DNA from 4 places in the Pseudescherichia sp. genome. Region 4 is predicted to be linked to each of the others. Evidence: predicted binding sites of a transcription regulator. Region 4 holds the regulator's gene; each other region holds the start of a gene.
What was found. Region 4 encodes PurR, which represses purine synthesis genes. Its sites were predicted from a motif close to CANGCAAACGTTTGCNTG; they were not measured.

Region 1 (4,355 bases), on a different contig from region 4:
GCATGCGCTTGAGAAAGCCGCGGTTAAGCCGCTCCGCCTCGCTCATCATCAGGCCGTGGCTGACCTCGATCCCCTCCTGAGAGAGACGATATAGCCCCCGGCCCGCGACCTGCGGGTTGGGATCCTGCATCGCTGCGACGACGCGGGCAACGCCAGCGTTAATTAATGCTTCACAGCAGGGTGGCGTCCGGCCATGATGGCTGCACGGCTCCAGCGTCACATAGGCGGTGGCTCCCCGGGCGCGATCTCCCGCCATGCGCAGGGCATGCACCTCCGCATGCGGCTCCCCGGCGCGGAAGTGAAACCCCTCCCCGACGATTTCGCCATTTTTTACAATAACGCAGCCCACATTGGGATTAGGATGGGTGGTGTAACGTCCGCGCTGCGCCAGCTTCAGCGCACGAGCCATGTAGAGCTCGTCCTGCTTGTTGTCCTGCTTGTCGTCCAGCATGGGCCTAGTCCTGTAAGCGGGCGATCTCTTCGCCAAATTCGCGGATATCTTCAAAGCTGCGGTAGACGGAGGCAAAGCGGATATAGGCCACTTTATCGAGCTTCTTAAGCTGCTCCATGACCAGGTTGCCAATCATCTTGCTGGGGATCTCACGTTCACCGGTGGCCCGCAGCTGAGATTTAATATGGTTGAGGGCCATTTCAACGTCATCGGCGCTGACCGGGCGTTTTTCCAGTGCCTTAAGCATGCCGCTGCGTAGTTTGTCTTCGTTAAACGGTTCACGGACCTCGTTGCTCTTCACCACGCGCGGCATCACCAGCTCCGCCACTTCGAAGGTCGTGAAGCGCTCGTTGCACACCAGACACTGGCGACGACGGCGAACGGAGGAGCCTTCGCCCACCAGGCGAGAGTCAATTACTTTGGTATCCACGGCGAAACAGAATGGGCAATGCATACGGCGTCCTGAAGATAATATTAACTGAAATCTATTTTAACCCGATATGCCGCCACAACAAAGGCATCAGCACTTTTGGGATAAAGGATCGATGTCAAGCGCGGCGGAACGATCTACCCTTACAGGCAATAACACGTTTAAGGAAACCGCTACCATGACAAGCCGTTATCTGAAGCTCGCCCTGCTGGGGAGCCTGTTTACCCTTAGCGCCTGCGCCCAGCAGAGCGAGGTTCGCCAGCTGCACCAGAGCGTGAGCACGCTCAATAAAGAGATGAGCAAGCTCAACCATGAGACGGTGAAGATCACCCAGCAGAACAGCCTGAACGCCAAATCTGAGAGCGGTGTCTATCTGCTGCCCGGCGCCAATACCCCGGCGCGGCTGAACAGTCAGCTCGGCATGCTGCGCATGTCAATGAAAGATATTGCTCCTAACGCCGGCGGAACGCGCCTGACGCTGCTCATTCAGGGTGAGTCGAATACGCCGCTACCCGCCTTTAGCGGCACGGTTGAGTGGGGGCAAATTCAGGGTACCACGGAGAACCCGCAGGAAGTTAACGTCCAGAACCAGCTGATTAGCGCCCCGGCCAGCACGCTTGCGCCGAGCGACGTCAGCGTTCCGCTGCAGCTCAACGGCATCACCCCCGAACAGCTTGGTTTTATCCGCATTCACGATATTCAGCCAGCCAATATGCAATAAGGTCACACTCGGTTACTTTCTGTAAGGGCGCAGCGCCGCCCTTCGCCTAATCTTCCTCTTTTAACTTTCCCCTCTTCAAACCTCAAATATTGGCAATGCCGCAGATTGCCAGTACAATCGCCCCGTTTTATCTACGCAAACGTGAACGCAATCGATTACGTATATGATGGATCTGTGAAACAACACATATTTTTGTGAGCAAGGAAACTTATAATAGGCCCGCAGAAAGTCGAAACATTTTGAAAAGCATCAACAGCATTCTTTCGATCCCGTCAGGGACTTCAATCAGTGGCATAAATATGAAAAAAACTTTACTCGTCGCCGGTGCGGCACTTGCGCTCTCCTCCACCTTCGCCGTGAATGCGGCCGAAACCAGCAACAGCGAGTTCGTCTCCGACTGGTGGCATCAGAGCGTTAACGTGGTAGGCAGCTACCACACCCGTTTCGGGCCGACTATTCGTAACGATACCTACCTGGAGTACGAAGCGTTCGCCAAAAAGGATTGGTTTGACTTCTATGGCTACATGGATGCGCCGGTCTTCTTCGGTGGCAACAGCACTGCGCAGGGTATCTGGAACCACGGCTCCCCGCTGTTTATGGAGATTGAACCTCGCTTCTCTATCGACAAGCTGACCGGCACCAGCCTGGCGTTTGGTCCGTTCAAAGAGTGGTATTTCGCGAATAACTACATCTACGACATGGGCCGCAACAAAGCGGGCCGTCAGAGCACCTGGTACATGGGTCTGGGTACAGACATCGATACCGGCCTGCCGATGAGCCTCTCCCTGAACGTCTATGCTAAGTACCAGTGGCAGAACTACGAAGCCGCGAACGAGAACGAGTGGGATGGCTACCGCTTCAAGGTGAAATACTTTGTGCCGATTACCCAGCTGTGGGGCGGCCAGCTGAGCTATATCGGCTTCACTAACTTTGACTGGGGTTCCGAGCTGGGCGACAAAGATTTCCGCGATCTGAACGGCATGCAGGCGCGTACCAACGACTCTATCGCCTCCAGCCACATTCTGGCCCTGAACTACGATCACTGGCACTACTCGGTGGTCGCGCGTTACTGGCACAACGGCGGCCAGTGGAATGACGATGCCAGCCTGAACTTCGGCAGCGGCAACTTCAACGTCCGCTCTACCGGCTGGGGTGGTTACCTGGTGGCAGGTTACAACTTCTAAGCTTGCGGGGCCTACAAAAGCACGAAACGTAGGCCGGATAAGCGCAGCGCCACCCGGCGTCAGACATAAAAAAAGCCAGCGTAATTGCTGGCTTTTTTATTGGCGAAGAGCCGGTTACGGCAGGATTGACGGCTGATCCGCCCCCTCTTTCTCCACCTTCTGCTGCAGCAGATGCTCACGTCTCATCCCGAGCTTCAGCGCCAGCGCAGAGGCCACGTAGATAGACGATGCTGTACCGATGGAAACACCGATCAGCATGGTCAGCGAGAAGCCCTGCAGCATTGCGCCACCGAAGAGGTAGAGCATCAGGATAACCACTAAGGTGGTGCCTGAGGTGATCAAGGTACGGTGCAGCGTCTGGGTCAGCGACACGTTAAAGATCTCGTAAGGCGTCCCGCGACGAATTTTGCGGAAGTTCTCACGAATACGGTCGGAAACCACGATGCTGTCGTTAAGCGAGTAGCCGATAACGGACATCAGCGATGCCACGATGGTCAGGTCGATCTCGATATGGAACAGCGACAGCACGCCCATCGTGATGATCACGTCGTGCGCCAGCGCGATAACCACCCCCGCCGCCAGACGCCACTCGAAGCGGAAGCCGACGTAAACCAGGATAGAGATCAGCGCTACCAGCAGCGCCATCGCACCGTTCTGTGCCAGATCGGCACCGACGCTTGGCCCCACGAACTCGATGCGTTTTACCGCCGCGTTCTGGCTGGTGGCCTCGTTAATCACGCTCACCACTTTGCTGCCCAGCGCCTGGCCACCGGTTGCCCCTTCGGCAGGCGGCATACGCACCATGATGTCACGGCTGCTGCCAAAGTTCTGCAGCAGCGGATCCTCAAAACCGGCTTTCTGCAGCGCGTCACGCATCATGTCCATATCGGCCGGTTTTTCCAGCGAGATTTCAATGACCGTACCGCCGGTGAAGTCGAGACCCCAGTTAAAGCCGCGCACGCCGATAATGATAATCGACAGGATCAGCAGAAACCCGGAGATGCCGAAAGCCCAGTAATCCCAGCGCATAAAGTCATAGACTTTACGCCCGTGGTTCAATTGTTCAACAGTATATTCCTGTGCCACAACGCACTCCTCAGATAGACAGCTTGTTGATGCGTTTGCCGCCGTACAACAGGTTTACGATGGCACGCGTACCGACGATGGCGGTAAACATTGACGTCGCCACACCGATACCGGTAGTAATCGCAAAGCCTTTAATTGCCCCGGTGCCTACGGCATACAGGATGATGACCTTGATAAGCGTCGTGACGTTGGCGTCAAAGATGGAGCTAAACGCGCCTTTATAACCTTCGTCGATTGCCTGCTGTACCGAGCGGCCGTTGCTCAACTCTTCTTTGATACGTTCGTTAATCAGGACGTTCGCATCCACCGCTACCGCAAGGGTTAAGACGATCCCCGCAATGCCCGGCATGGTCAGGGTGGCCCCCGGCAGCAGAGACATCACGCCAACGATCAGCACCAGGTTAGCGATGAGCGCCGAGGTCGCGATCAGGCCGAACTTCTTATAGAAGAAGACCATGAAGATGATGGAGGCAGCGAGGCCCG
Region 2 (4,355 bases), on a different contig from region 4:
TCGGCGGCGGTATGGTTGGTCTGGCGGTAGCCTGTGGATTACAGGGGAGCGGCCTGCGCGTAGCGGTGCTGGAGCAAAACCTGCCTCAGCCGCTGGCGGAGAGCGCGCCGCCTGCGCTCCGCGTCTCGGCCATCAACGCCGCCAGTGAAAAGTTGCTGACCCGCCTTGGCGTCTGGTCATCCATCGTGGCGAGCCGCGCCAGCTGCTATCACGGTATGGAGGTGTGGGACAAAGACAGCTTTGGACGCATCGCCTTTGACGATCGCAGCATGGGCTATAGCCACCTGGGCCATATTATTGAGAACGATGTGATCCACCAGGCGCTGTGGCAGAAAGCGCAGCAGTGTCAGGACGTCACGCTCATGGCACCCGCTGGCGTACAGCAGGTCGCCTGGGGCGAAAACGAAGCCTTTTTGACGCTGAAAGATGGCGGCATGCTGACAGCACGGCTGGTCGTGGGCGCGGACGGAGCTAACTCCTGGCTGCGCGACAAAGCCGATATTGCACTTACCTCCTGGGACTACCGTCATCATGCGCTGGTCGCTACTATCCGCACCGATGAGCCCCACGAGGCGGTGGCGCGTCAGGTCTTCCACGGCGACGGTATCCTTGCCTTCCTGCCGCTGAGCGATTCGCACCTCTGCTCTATTGTCTGGTCGCTGCCGCCGCTGGAGGCCGCAAGGATGCAGGAGGCGACAGAGGAGGCCTTCAACCAGGCGCTGGATATGGCGTTCGACAACCGCCTCGGCCTTTGCCACGTTGAGAGCGAGCGACTGGTGTTTCCGCTGACGGGCCGCTACGCACGCCAGTTTGCCGCGCACCGTCTGGCGCTGGTGGGCGATGCAGCGCATACCATCCATCCGCTGGCGGGGCAGGGGGTAAACCTGGGCTTTATGGATGCCGCCGAGCTGGTCAACGAGCTGAAACGCCTGCACGGCGCAGGCAAAGATATCGGCCAGCACCTCTATCTGCGTCGCTATGAGCGCAGCCGCAAACACAGCGCTGGAGTGATGCTGGCGAGTATGCAGGGTTTTCGCGAGCTGTTTTCCGGTACGCACCCGGCGAAAAAGCTGCTGCGCGATCTTGGCCTGAAGCTGGCCGACACGCTGCCGGGGGTTAAGCCACAGCTTATTCGCCAGGCGATGGGCCTGAACGATCTGCCAGAGTGGTTACGTTAACCCGATCACACTTTCTCTCCCCACCCCTGGGGAGGGGATGTACCCCCTCATTTGAAATATTCTAATTTCACCCCCAATTTCGGATTACTTTTTCTCATCCCTCTATTTTTTCCGCTCTGGAAATCTGCGCGCTTTGCCGTGTAATACCCTGTCTTATCGGGCATGCATCGTCTGTTTTATGATGTTTATCGCAAACCCAGGCATATTAGCAGTGTAATATCCTGCCGCTCGCTTTGGTTTTTTAGGTCATAAGCTAATGTGATGGAACATTTTTGCTTATGGTTATACCCGCTGTTCGATGATAAGTTCAGGCAAAAGGTAACGTTTGCGTCGCCGTCTGGAAACGAGGCTACCTGCTTACGACTTCGCCTTATTTATCCTGGCCCTGCTTATTCAATGAGGAAAAGATGGCTCAGCAAACCCCTTTATACGAACAACATACGCTGTGCGGCGCACGCATGGTGGATTTCCACGGCTGGATGATGCCGCTGCACTACGGCTCGCAGATCGATGAGCACCACGCGGTGCGTACCGATGCCGGTATGTTTGACGTCTCGCATATGACCATCGTCGACCTGCGCGGCAGTCGCTGTCGGGCATTTCTCCGCCATCTGCTGGCCAACGACGTGGCTAAGTTGACCCAGCCGGGCAAAGCGCTCTACAGCGGCATGCTCAACGCCTCCGGCGGCGTCATTGATGACCTGATCGTCTACTTCTTTACCGAAGATCATTTCCGCCTGGTGGTGAACTCTGCCACTCGTGAAAAAGATCTCGCCTGGATCACCCAGCACGCGGCTCCCTTTGATATCGACATTACCGTGCGTGACGATCTGGCGCTGATTGCCATTCAGGGGCCGAACGCCCAGGCGAAAGCGGCAGGTCTGTTTACCGATGCCCAGCGTCAGGCCGTGGCAGGCATGAAGCCCTTCTTTGGCGTGGAGTCTGACGGCTGGTTTATCGCTACCACCGGCTACACCGGCGAGGCGGGCTATGAGATTGCGCTGCCGAGTGAGCAGGCGGCGGATTTCTGGCAGGCGCTGATTGGCGCGGGCGTAAAGCCCTGCGGCCTGGGCGCGCGCGATACGCTGCGTCTGGAAGCGGGTATGAACCTCTATGGGCAGGAGATGGACGAAGGCGTTTCGCCGCTGGCGGCGAATATGGGCTGGACCATCGCCTGGGAGCCTGCTGACCGTGACTTTATTGGTCGCGAAGCGCTGGAAGTACAGCGTGAAAGAGGTACCGAACAGCTGGTTGGTCTGATTATGACCGAAAAAGGCGTCCTGCGTAACGAACTGCCGGTGCGTTTCACCGACGCCAGTGGCAACTCGCAGGAAGGCATTATCACCAGCGGCACCTTCTCACCGACGCTGGGCTACAGCATCGCGCTGGCCCGCGTACCGGCCGGGATTGGCGACACGGCTATCGTGCAGATCCGCAACCGTGAAATGCCGGTGAAGGTAACGAAACCTGTTTTTGTACGCGCTGGCAAAGCCGTCGCGTAACCTAATCTATCGTGGAGAAATGTTAATGAGCAATGTACCTGGCGACCTGAAATATAGCAAAGAACACGAGTGGCTGCGTAAAGAGGCTGACGGCTCCTATACCGTTGGCATTACCGAACATGCGCAGGAGCTGCTGGGCGATATGGTGTTTGTTGACCTGCCGGACGTGGGCGCTACCGTCAGCGCGGGCGATGACTGTGCCGTTGCAGAATCCGTTAAGGCGGCCTCTGACATCTATGCGCCGGTGAGCGGCGAGATTGTGGCAGTTAACGATGCGCTCAGCGACAACCCGGAGCTGGTCAACAGCGAGCCGTATGCCGGCGGCTGGATCTTTAAGATCAAAGCCAGCGACGAAGCAGAAGTTGAAGCGCTATTAGATGCAACTGCCTATGAATCTCTATTAGAAGACGAGTAAAGCCTCCAGGCCCGGTAAGCGTCAGCGCAACCGGGCATTCAGGTTAAGACAACCACGATTCACCGCACGTTTCAGGAACCATCGCTCATGACCCAGACTTTAAGCCAGCTTGAACACCGCGACGCTTTTATCGATCGCCATATCGGGCCGGATGCTGCTCAGCAGCAAGAGATGCTGAAAACCGTTGGCGCAGATTCACTCAACGCCCTGATTGGTCAGATTGTCCCGCAGGACATTCAGCTGGCAACGCCGCCGCAGATTGGCGAAGCGACTACGGAGTTTGCCGCGCTGGCGGAGCTGAAAGCTATCGCCGCGCGTAACAAGCGCTTTAAGTCTTACATCGGCATGGGCTACACCGCCGTGCAGCTGCCACCGGTGATCCTGCGTAATATGCTGGAAAACCCAGGCTGGTACACCGCCTATACCCCTTACCAGCCGGAAGTTTCCCAGGGCCGCCTTGAAGCGCTGCTCAACTTCCAGCAGGTCACTCTGGATCTGACCGGTCTCGATATCGCCTCCGCATCGCTGCTTGACGAAGCGACGGCAGGCGCGGAAGCGATGGCGATGGCGAAACGCGTCAGCAAGCTGAAAGGAGCGAACCGCTTCTTTGTCGCCGCCGACGTGCATCCGCAGACCCTGGACGTCGTGCGTACCCGCGCGGAAACTTTTGGTTTTGAGATCGTGGTCGACGATGCCGACAAGGCGCTGGATCATCAGGATCTCTTCGGCGTGTTGCTCCAGCAGGTGGGCACCACCGGTGAAGTGCATGACTACAGCGCGCTGATTGGCGAGCTGAAAGCGCGCAAGGTCGTGGTGAGCGTTGCGGCAGACTTTATGGCGCTGGTGCTGCTCAGTGCGCCGGGCAAGCAGGGCGCGGATATTGTCTTCGGCTCCGCGCAGCGCTTCGGCGTGCCGATGGGCTACGGCGGCCCGCACGCGGCCTTCTTTGCCGCCAAAGATGAATTCAAACGCTCCATGCCAGGCCGTATTATCGGCGTATCGAAAGATGCTGCCGGTAACACCGCGCTGCGCATGGCGATGCAGACCCGCGAGCAGCATATCCGCCGCGAGAAAGCGAACTCCAACATCTGTACCTCGCAGGTGCTGCTGGCGAATATCGCCAGCCTCTACGCCGTCTACCACGGCCCGGTAGGGCTAAAGCGTATTGCAGGCCGTATCCATCGCCTGGCCGATATCCTGGCCACCGGCCTGCAGCAGAAAGGGCTTAAGCTGCGCCACGCGCACTTCTTTGACACCCTC
Region 3 (4,355 bases), on a different contig from region 4:
CTCGGCAATGCTCAGCGACTTTTTCCGCCAGCGTCGGCTGGCGATCAAAGCACAAAAGCAGGCGCGTTAATGCGGCTCAGCGCCCGCTGACGCCTGGTTCAATATCCCCGGCAGCGTAAAGCTCGACTGGCCAAAGGCCTCGGCGGGGGAGAAGGCGCTCAGCGGCATCACGCCATAGCGCGTCTCTGCCAGCTCCTCCTGTGCGACTACCGGATAACTTTGCGCCATCCGCTGCTCGTGAGCGAGCTGCTGCTCCTGCTGTCGGGCTCTCTCCTGCAGATAACCCACCAGGCTAATCTGATACTTGCGGATGTTTTCCACGTAGGCGTAGGCCTCATGTCCGCGGGCGTAGCCGTAGGTCAGCCTGCTGTACCACGCCTTCTGGCTAAGCAGCGGCAGGCGCTGCTTTACGTCAGACCAGCTATCCGGGTTGCCTTTGGTCTTCGCCGTCAGGGCGCGGGCATCAAGCATATGGGCATAGCCCATGTTGTAGGCCGCCAGCGCAAACCAGATCCGCTCCTCCTCGGGCACCGTTGCCGGGACGTGAGCCATCATATCCTGGAGATAGCGCGCCCCGCCGCTGATGCTCTGCTCGGCGTCGGTGCGATCGGTCAGGCCCAGGCTCTGGGCGGTATTTTTGGTCAGCATCATCAGGCCACGCACGCCGGTGGGGGAGGTGGCCTGGGTGTCCCAGTGGGACTCCTGATAAGAGATAGCTGCCAGCAGACGCCAGTCAATCTTCTGGGCGTATTTTTCAAACAGTGGACGCAGGTCAGGCAAGACGCTGTCGATAGCGCGCAGGAAGGCGCGGGTATCAACGTAGTCAAACCCTTTACCGTGGCCGAGGTACTTCTCCTCCAGGCGTGCCAGAGTGCCGTCCTCATTAATTACGTTGAAGAAGTCCAGCATAGCGGCGGAGAGGGCGTTATCGCTGTCCTTCTGGCTGAACCACGCCACCGGCTGCTCGTCGGTAATATCCAGCGCTACCGCCAGCTCGGGATGCACGCGCTGGAAGAGGCTAATAGCTACGGAGTCGGCGATGGTATAGGCCAGCTTCCCCTGGGCAACCTGCAACAGCAGATCGTTAGTGCCCAGCTTCTCATCCACCTTCCAGCTCAGATCCGGGTACTTCTTCTCCTTCAGCGCCTGCAGATCGCTAATGACAACGTGCCCAGGCGCAACGGTCAGCTGGGCATCAGTCACCGTCGCTAGCGTGCGCGGACGCAGGCTGCCTACGCGATAGACCAGCTGCTGGGAGACGGAATAATAGACCGGCCCGCTTTGATAGTGCTTGATGCGCTCGTTGTTATAAACCAGACCGGCCGCCAGCATATCGGCATTGTCGTTATCGAGATCGTCAAACAGCTGGTTGATGTTTTGCCGCACGATGATGCGCAGCTTCACGCCAAGGTAGCTGGCGAACTGCTCGGCCAGCTCATAGTCGAGGCCGGTGGGTTTATCGCTGGTGGCGTTCCAGGTGAGCGGAGAAACCAGGGTGCTGACGCGCAGCTCGCCGCGCGCCTGGATAGCAGCGATGCGGTTTTCGGCTTTACCCGACCACGGGATTGAGGGCCACAGGGCTGCTGCCAGCAGCAGGGTGACAATGCCGATAAGCAGATAATTAAACTTTAATTTTCTCAATGAGTTAATTCTCTGCGTCACCTGACGCCTCAGTCCGCCGTCATTATTATTGAAAAGCATTTGTCCGGAAGTGAGCGGCATTTTGCTTAAGATTGCGGCACTTAGCAACTTATTAGAGAATTAGGTCACATCTATTGTTAAAAATTGCGGGCAATTTTATTTCCACGCAAACGGTTTCGTCGACGCGCAGGATTCTCTATAATGACGCCCGTTTTCCCCCTGGCGCATTCTTACAGCGTCATCGACGCGCTAAAGACGAGAGACTTATGATGGAAATTCTGCGTGGTTCGCCTGCACTGTCTGCATTCCGTATCAACAAACTGCTGGCACGCTTTCAGGCAGCCGCCCTCCCGGTAAGCAACATTTACGCTGAGTATGTCCATTTCGCTGACCTCAACGCTCCTCTAAATGCCGATGAACACGCCCAGCTCGGCCGCCTGCTGACCTACGGCCCGCGCCTGAGCAGCCACGCCCCCACTGGCAAACTGCTGCTGGTGACGCCGCGTCCGGGGACCATCTCTCCCTGGTCTTCAAAAGCAACGGATATCGCCCACAACTGCGGTCTGACGCAGATTGCCCGCCTTGAGCGCGGCGTCGCCTGGTACGTTGAGGCGTCGACCCTGAGCGCAGCGCAGTGGCAGGCGGTGGCCGCCGAGCTGTATGACCGCATGATGGAGACGACCTTTGATGCGCTGGAAGACGCGGAGAAACTCTTTGCCCACCATCAGCCCGCGCCGGTAGAGAGCGTGGACATGCTGGGGCAGGGGCGTGATGCGTTGGTGGAGGCTAACCAGCGTCTGGGTCTCGCGCTGGCGGAAGACGAAATTGATTACCTGTTCGATGCCTTCACCACCCTCGGGCGTAACCCGAACGACATCGAGCTTTACATGTTCGCCCAGGCGAACTCCGAACACTGTCGGCACAAAATCTTCAACGCCGACTGGGTGATCGACGGCGAGCAGCAGCCGAAATCGCTGTTTAAGATGATTAAAAACACCTTTGAGAAAACCCCGGATCACGTGCTGTCTGCCTATAAAGACAACGCGGCGGTGATGGAAGGCTCAGAGGTCGGGCGCTTCTTCGCCGATAGCGAAGCGGGCCGCTACGATTTCCATCAGGAGCCTACCCATATTCTGATGAAGGTCGAGACCCATAACCACCCGACGGCGATCTCGCCGTGGCCGGGCGCGGCAACCGGCTCCGGCGGTGAGATCCGTGACGAAGGCGCAACCGGACGCGGCGCGAAGCCGAAAGCGGGCCTGGTGGGCTTCTCGGTCTCTAACCTGCGTATTCCGGGTTTTGAACAGCCGTGGGAAGAGGATTTCGGCAAGCCGGATCGTATCGTTACCGCGCTGGATATCATGACCGACGGCCCGCTGGGCGGCGCGGCATTCAACAACGAATTTGGCCGTCCGGCGCTGACCGGCTACTTCCGTACCTACGAAGAGAGGGTCAACAGCCACAACGGCGAAGAGCTGCGCGGCTACCATAAGCCGATCATGCTGGCGGGCGGTATCGGTAACATCCGTGCCGACCACGTGCAGAAGGGCGAAATTACCGTTGGCGCGAAGCTGGTGGTGCTCGGTGGCCCGGCGATGAATATCGGTCTTGGCGGCGGGGCGGCCTCGTCAATGGCGTCCGGCCAGTCCGATGCCGACCTCGACTTTGCCTCCGTCCAGCGCGACAACCCGGAGATGGAGCGCCGTTGCCAGGAGGTGATCGATCGCTGCTGGCAGCTGGGCGATGCCAACCCAATTCTGTTTATCCACGACGTTGGCGCAGGCGGTCTCTCTAACGCCATGCCGGAGCTGGTAAGCGACGGCGGCCGCGGCGGCCGTTTCGACCTGCGCAGCATCCTGAGCGATGAGCCGGGCATGAGCCCGCTGGAGATCTGGTGTAACGAATCGCAAGAGCGCTATGTAATGGCGGTGGCCGCCGATCAGATGGCGCTGTTCGATGCCCTCTGCCGCCGTGAGCGCGCCCCTTACGCCGTTATCGGCGAAGCGACCGAAGAGCGCCACCTGAGCCTCACCGACAGCCACTTCGACAATCAGCCTATCGACCTGCCGCTGGACGTTCTGCTCGGTAAAACGCCGAAGATGACCCGTGACGTCGAATCGCTGAAGGCCGCCGGAGAAGCTTTCGACCTGCAGGGCATTACCGTGGCCGACGCGGTTAACCGCGTGCTGCACCTGCCTGCGGTAGCAGAGAAAACCTTCCTGGTGACCATCGGCGACCGTACCGTCACCGGCATGGTCGCCCGGGATCAGATGGTTGGCCCGTGGCAGATCCCGGTAGCCAACTGCGCGGTGACCACCGCCAGCCTCGACAGCTACTACGGCGAAGCGATGTCCATCGGGGAGCGCTCTCCGGTGGCGCTGCTGGACTTTGCCGCCTCCGCCCGTCTGGCAGTCGGTGAAGCGCTGACCAACGTGGCCGCCACGCAGATTGGCGATATCAAACGTATCAAGCTCTCCGCGAACTGGATGGCCGCAGCGGGTCATCCGGGTGAGGACGCCGGTCTCTATGAGGCGGTGAAAGCGGTGGGCGAAGAGCTGTGTCCGGCCCTCGGTCTGACCATCCCGGTGGGTAAAGACTCGATGTCGATGAAAACCCGCTGGCAGGAGGGGAGCGAGCAGCGCGAAATGACCTCGCCGCTGTCGCTGGTGATCACCGCGTTTGCCCGCGTAGAGGACGTGCGCCACACCGTGACG
Region 4 (4,355 bases):
GATCCGCCAGCTTGCCGCCCAGGTAGTTGCCGATGGAGAAGCCCACCCCAATCAGGACCAGCATCGCGGTAACAAACAGCGGCGTAGCATGGGTAATCTCATGCAATACCGGGGCGATGTAGGTATAGAGCGTAAACATTGCCCCTGCGCCCAGCACGGTGGTCAGTAAAGCTGACAGCACCTGCGGACGCACCAGCACGGCCAGCTCTTTACGCACCTCCGGACGCTCTCCGGCGCTGCCTTTTGGCAGGGAGAAGAAGAGGCTCAGCATCGAGATCACGCCAAGGCCCGCGGTGGCGAGAAACGACATGCGCCAGCCGATGGTTTCACCCAGCCACGTTGCCGCCGGTACGCCGCCGATATTCGCGATGGTCAGCCCCATAAACATGGTGGCCACCGCGCTGGCCTGCTTCTCTTTCGGCACGACGCTGGCTGCCACGACCGACCCCAGGCCAAAGAAGGCACCGTGGTTAAGGCTGGTGATGATGCGCGAAAGCATCAGGGTGGTGTAGTCGGGAGAGAGTGCGGACAGCACGTTGCCCAGGGTAAAGATTGCCATCAGGAAGATCAGCGCGCTACGGCGAGCACGATGGGAGAGCAGCAGCGTCATCAGCGGCGCACCCACCATGACGCCAATGGCGTAGGCGCTGATGAGCATTCCCGCTGCCGGAATAGAGACATCTACTCCGCGGGCGATAGTTGGCAGCAGGCCCATCGGGGAGAACTCGGTGGTCCCGATGCCAAATGCCCCAATCGCCAGGGCCAGCAGGGGAAAGTTAATTTTCATATTTTGACTCCAGAATTGCCGTGTCGATCAGGCGACACTGTCACAGAAGTCAAAAGCATGACATTTATCACAAAAAAACAGAAGTTATCAAACTAACAAAAGTTTATTGCCATTTTGATAACAATTAACGCGGCGCCAGAGGGGATGCCGAAACAGAGGGAGAGGGCTCTCCCTCATGCTAAATCAATTTAACGCAGCGGTCAGCGCACCAGCAACAATCAGGCCCAGCACAACAACGGTCGTCATCAGGGAAAACTTCAGATCTGCACTCATCAATTTCTCTCCATTCTAATTACCCCACAAAAAGTGAGCTTGCGCATTTTTACACATTTATGGGCAAAAATCTTCTTTGATTTGGGGTGATATGCGTTTTAACGCTTCCCCTTTTCATCAAGATAAGACAAAATTCCACGCTAAATTTATTCGCGTACCGGCCATAGACCCCTCCTGACGTTCCGTGTCGTTTTCCCGGCGAATCGCATCCCCAAAAGTTGCGTGCAGGCTGAGTAGAGGCAAACGTTTACCTACACTATTTTCAGGAGCTTACGTCGTGGTTTGGAGTGACATTGAATGGCAACTATAAAAGACGTAGCGAAACGAGCAAACGTTTCCACCACAACCGTATCACATGTAATTAACAAAACGCGTTTTGTTGCAGAAGAGACGCGTAACGCAGTGTGGGCAGCCATTAAAGAGCTGCACTATTCACCCAGCGCCGTGGCTCGCAGCCTGAAGGTTAACCATACCAAATCGATTGGCCTGCTGGCGACCAGCAGCGAAGCGCCCTATTTTGCTGAGATTATCGAGGCAGTAGAGAAGAACTGTTTCCAGAAAGGCTACACCCTGATTTTGGGTAACGCCTGGAACAACCTCGAGAAGCAGCGTGCCTATCTGTCGATGATGGCGCAGAAGCGCGTCGATGGCCTGCTGGTAATGTGCTCTGAATACCCTGCCCCGCTGCTTAGCATGCTGGAGGAGTATCGCCATATCCCTATGGTGGTGATGGACTGGGGTGAGGCAAAAGCCGACTTCACCGACTCGGTCATCGATAATGCCTTTGAGGGTGGCTATATGGCTGGCCGCTACCTGGTCGAACGCGGCCACCGCGAAATCGGTGTGATCCCCGGCCCGCTCGAGCGTAATACCGGCGCAGGCCGCCTGGCCGGCTTTATGAAAGCGATGGAAGAGGCGCTGATTAACGTACCGGAAAACTGGATTGTGCAGGGCGACTTTGAACCTGAGTCCGGCTACCGCGCGATGCAGCAGATCCTCTCCCAGCCGCATCGCCCTACTGCCGTGTTCTGCGGCGGCGATGTGATGGCGATGGGCGCGCTCTGCGCCGTCGACGAGATGGGCCTGCGCGTGCCGCAGGATGTATCGCTGATTGGGTATGATAACGTGCGTAACGCTCGCTTCTTCACCCCTGCACTGACGACCATCCACCAGCCTAAAGATTCGCTGGGTGAAACCGCATTCAATATGCTGATGGACCGCATCGTCAACAAGCGTGAAGAGTCGCAGTCGATTGAGGTTCATCCCCGGCTGATCGAGCGCCGCTCGGTGGCCGACGGCCCCTTCCGCGACTATCGTCGTTAAGCATCCGCCGCCGATCAACGCCTCGGGAGCCGTTTACACTGGCTCCCGCAGCCACTCCCGATTAAGCGTTTCGCTATCCCCTAAATAGTCCAGCAGCCAGCCCAGCGCGGGCGAGTTATCATTTTGCTGCCAGGTCAGGCAGCAGGCCGCATCCGGAAACGGCTCCTCCAGCTGCAGCTCCACCCACTCACCGCGATCGAGCCACGGCCTGGCAAAATGGCCTGGCACCATGCCGATGCATAGCCCGGCGCTCAGGCACTCGGCGGAGGAGGTCCAGTCCGGCACCACCATTCGCCGCTGGTTGTCCAGCAGCCATGTGATGCGTTTGGGCAGTAGCCGGGAGGTATCCTCCCATACCAGTGACGGCCAGCCGCGCAGGAGATCGTCGCTCAGCGGGCCATCCATACCCGCCAGCGGGTGATGAGCGGCCACGACGCAGCGCCAGTTGAGCATGCCCATATCGCGAAAAGCAAAGCGCCCACCCACCGGTATGGCCTGGGTCGCACCGATAGCCAGCTCCACGCGCCCATCGGCCAGCGCATCCCAGACGCCGTTAAACACCTCTTTTTGCACCAGCAGCTCAACGTCTGAAAAATGACGATAGAAGTCGACAATCATCTGCCGGGTGCGCTCGGGCCGGACGATATTATCCACGGCGATAGCAAGCTGGCCACGCCAGCCGTTAGCTATCTGCTGGCACTGCTGTCGGGTGACCTGCATTTTTTTGATGACAGAACGCCCCTCCTGCAAAAACCAGCTTCCTGCCGGGGTTAACACCACGTCCCGGTGCCGTCGTTCAAACAGCGGCACGGCCAGCCACGCTTCAAGCTGTCGTACCGTGTAGCTGATGGCGGAGGGAACCCGGTGCAGCTCCTGAGCAGCGGCGCTAAAGCTTCCGGTACGAGCCACGGTATCTACGACGTCAAGGGAGTAATCTGACCACATATTCTGCCTGCAAAAAATTTGAATGCACTGCGCAAATATTACCGTTTCACAACCGGTAATGCACTGCCTACACTTTGCCGCTTTGTGATCTGCACTGTTTAACCTCTATCGTGAAAGAGAATAAGAAGGAAAGATGATGTTACCTGGTAAAGGATTTTTAGTCTGGCTAGCGGGATTGAGCGTGCTGGGCTTTCTGGCAACGGATATGTACCTGCCGGCGTTTACGGCTATTCAGCAGGATCTTAATACCCCTGCATCGGCAGTAAGTGCCAGCCTTAGCCTGTTTCTGGCCGGCTTTGCCCTTGCCCAGCTGATATGGGGCCCGCTCTCCGATCGCTTTGGCCGCAGGCTGGTCCTCCTCTGCGGGCTGGGACTGTTTGCTTTTGGCTGCATCGGCATGCTATGGGTGCGCGACGGCACCATGCTGCTGATACTGCGTTTTGTTCAGGCCGTGGGGGTATGTGCCGCCGCGGTCACCTGGCAGACGCTGGTAACGGACTACTATCCGGCTCAGCGGGTTAACCGTATTTTTGCCACTATTATGCCGCTGGTTGGGCTCTCCCCCGCCCTCGCGCCGCTGCTGGGAAGCTGGATCCTCGCCCACTCCCACTGGCAGAACATCTTTATGGTGCTGTTTGTTATCACGCTGCTGCTGATGCTGCCCGCACTTCGCCTTAAAAAACCGGTAAAAAAGTATCATCCGCAAACGACACCCGTTACCTTCGGGCTGCTGTTACGCTCTCGCTTTTACTGCGGAAACGTCACCATCTACGCCGCCTGCTCAGCCAGCTTTTTCGCCTGGCTTACCGGTTCGCCGTTTATTCTCAGTGCTCTGGGCTATGGCCCCGCGGCGATTGGCCTGAGCTATGTCCCGCAAACCATCGCTTTTCTGGTGGGAGGCTATGGCTGTCGGGCAGCCCTTCAGCGCTGGCAGGGGCCGCGTCTGCTGCCCTGGCTGCTGGCTGGCTATGCGCTGAGCGTGGTTGCCGTCTGGCTGGTGGCCTTCCTGCCACAGGTCTCATTGACG

Region 1: RTX96_RS12725 (nucleoside-specific channel-forming protein Tsx) is a predicted target of PurR. The motif match lies at 1,747-1,764, and genes of this name have one in related genera.
Region 2: gcvT (glycine cleavage system aminomethyltransferase GcvT) is a predicted target of PurR. The motif match lies at 1,487-1,504, and genes of this name have one in related genera.
Region 3: purL (phosphoribosylformylglycinamidine synthase) is a predicted target of PurR. The motif match lies at 1,805-1,822, and genes of this name have one in related genera.

Annotation. Positions count from the first base shown of each region.
Region 1 covers NZ_DAMBWA010000008.1:145,503-149,857, forward strand. Annotated here, with positions in the region: gene ribD (bifunctional diaminohydroxyphosphoribosylaminopyrimidine deaminase/5-amino-6-(5-phosphoribosylamino)uracil reductase RibD) at 1-451, opposite strand, end outside; gene nrdR (transcriptional regulator NrdR) at 456-905, opposite strand; gene RTX96_RS12720 (DUF3251 domain-containing protein) at 1,060-1,602, shown strand; gene RTX96_RS12725 (nucleoside-specific channel-forming protein Tsx) at 1,902-2,786, shown strand; gene secF (protein translocase subunit SecF) at 2,901-3,872, opposite strand; gene secD (protein translocase subunit SecD) at 3,883-4,355, opposite strand, start outside.
Region 2 covers NZ_DAMBWA010000009.1:102,716-107,070, forward strand. Annotated here, with positions in the region: gene ubiI (FAD-dependent 2-octaprenylphenol hydroxylase) at 1-1,178, shown strand, start outside; gene gcvT (glycine cleavage system aminomethyltransferase GcvT) at 1,586-2,680, shown strand; gene gcvH (glycine cleavage system protein GcvH) at 2,706-3,095, shown strand; gene gcvP (aminomethyl-transferring glycine dehydrogenase) at 3,183-4,355, shown strand, end outside.
Region 3 covers NZ_DAMBWA010000011.1:30,109-34,463, forward strand. Annotated here, with positions in the region: gene tadA (tRNA adenosine(34) deaminase TadA) at 1-70, shown strand, start outside; gene mltF (membrane-bound lytic murein transglycosylase MltF) at 67-1,641, opposite strand; gene purL (phosphoribosylformylglycinamidine synthase) at 1,908-4,355, shown strand, end outside.
Region 4 covers NZ_DAMBWA010000005.1:264,358-268,712, reverse strand. Annotated here, with positions in the region: gene RTX96_RS09850 (MFS transporter) at 1-787, opposite strand, end outside; gene RTX96_RS09845 (YnhF family membrane protein) at 971-1,060, opposite strand; gene purR (HTH-type transcriptional repressor PurR) at 1,358-2,383, shown strand; gene punR (DNA-binding transcriptional activator PunR) at 2,417-3,328, opposite strand; gene punC (purine nucleoside transporter PunC) at 3,465-4,355, shown strand, end outside.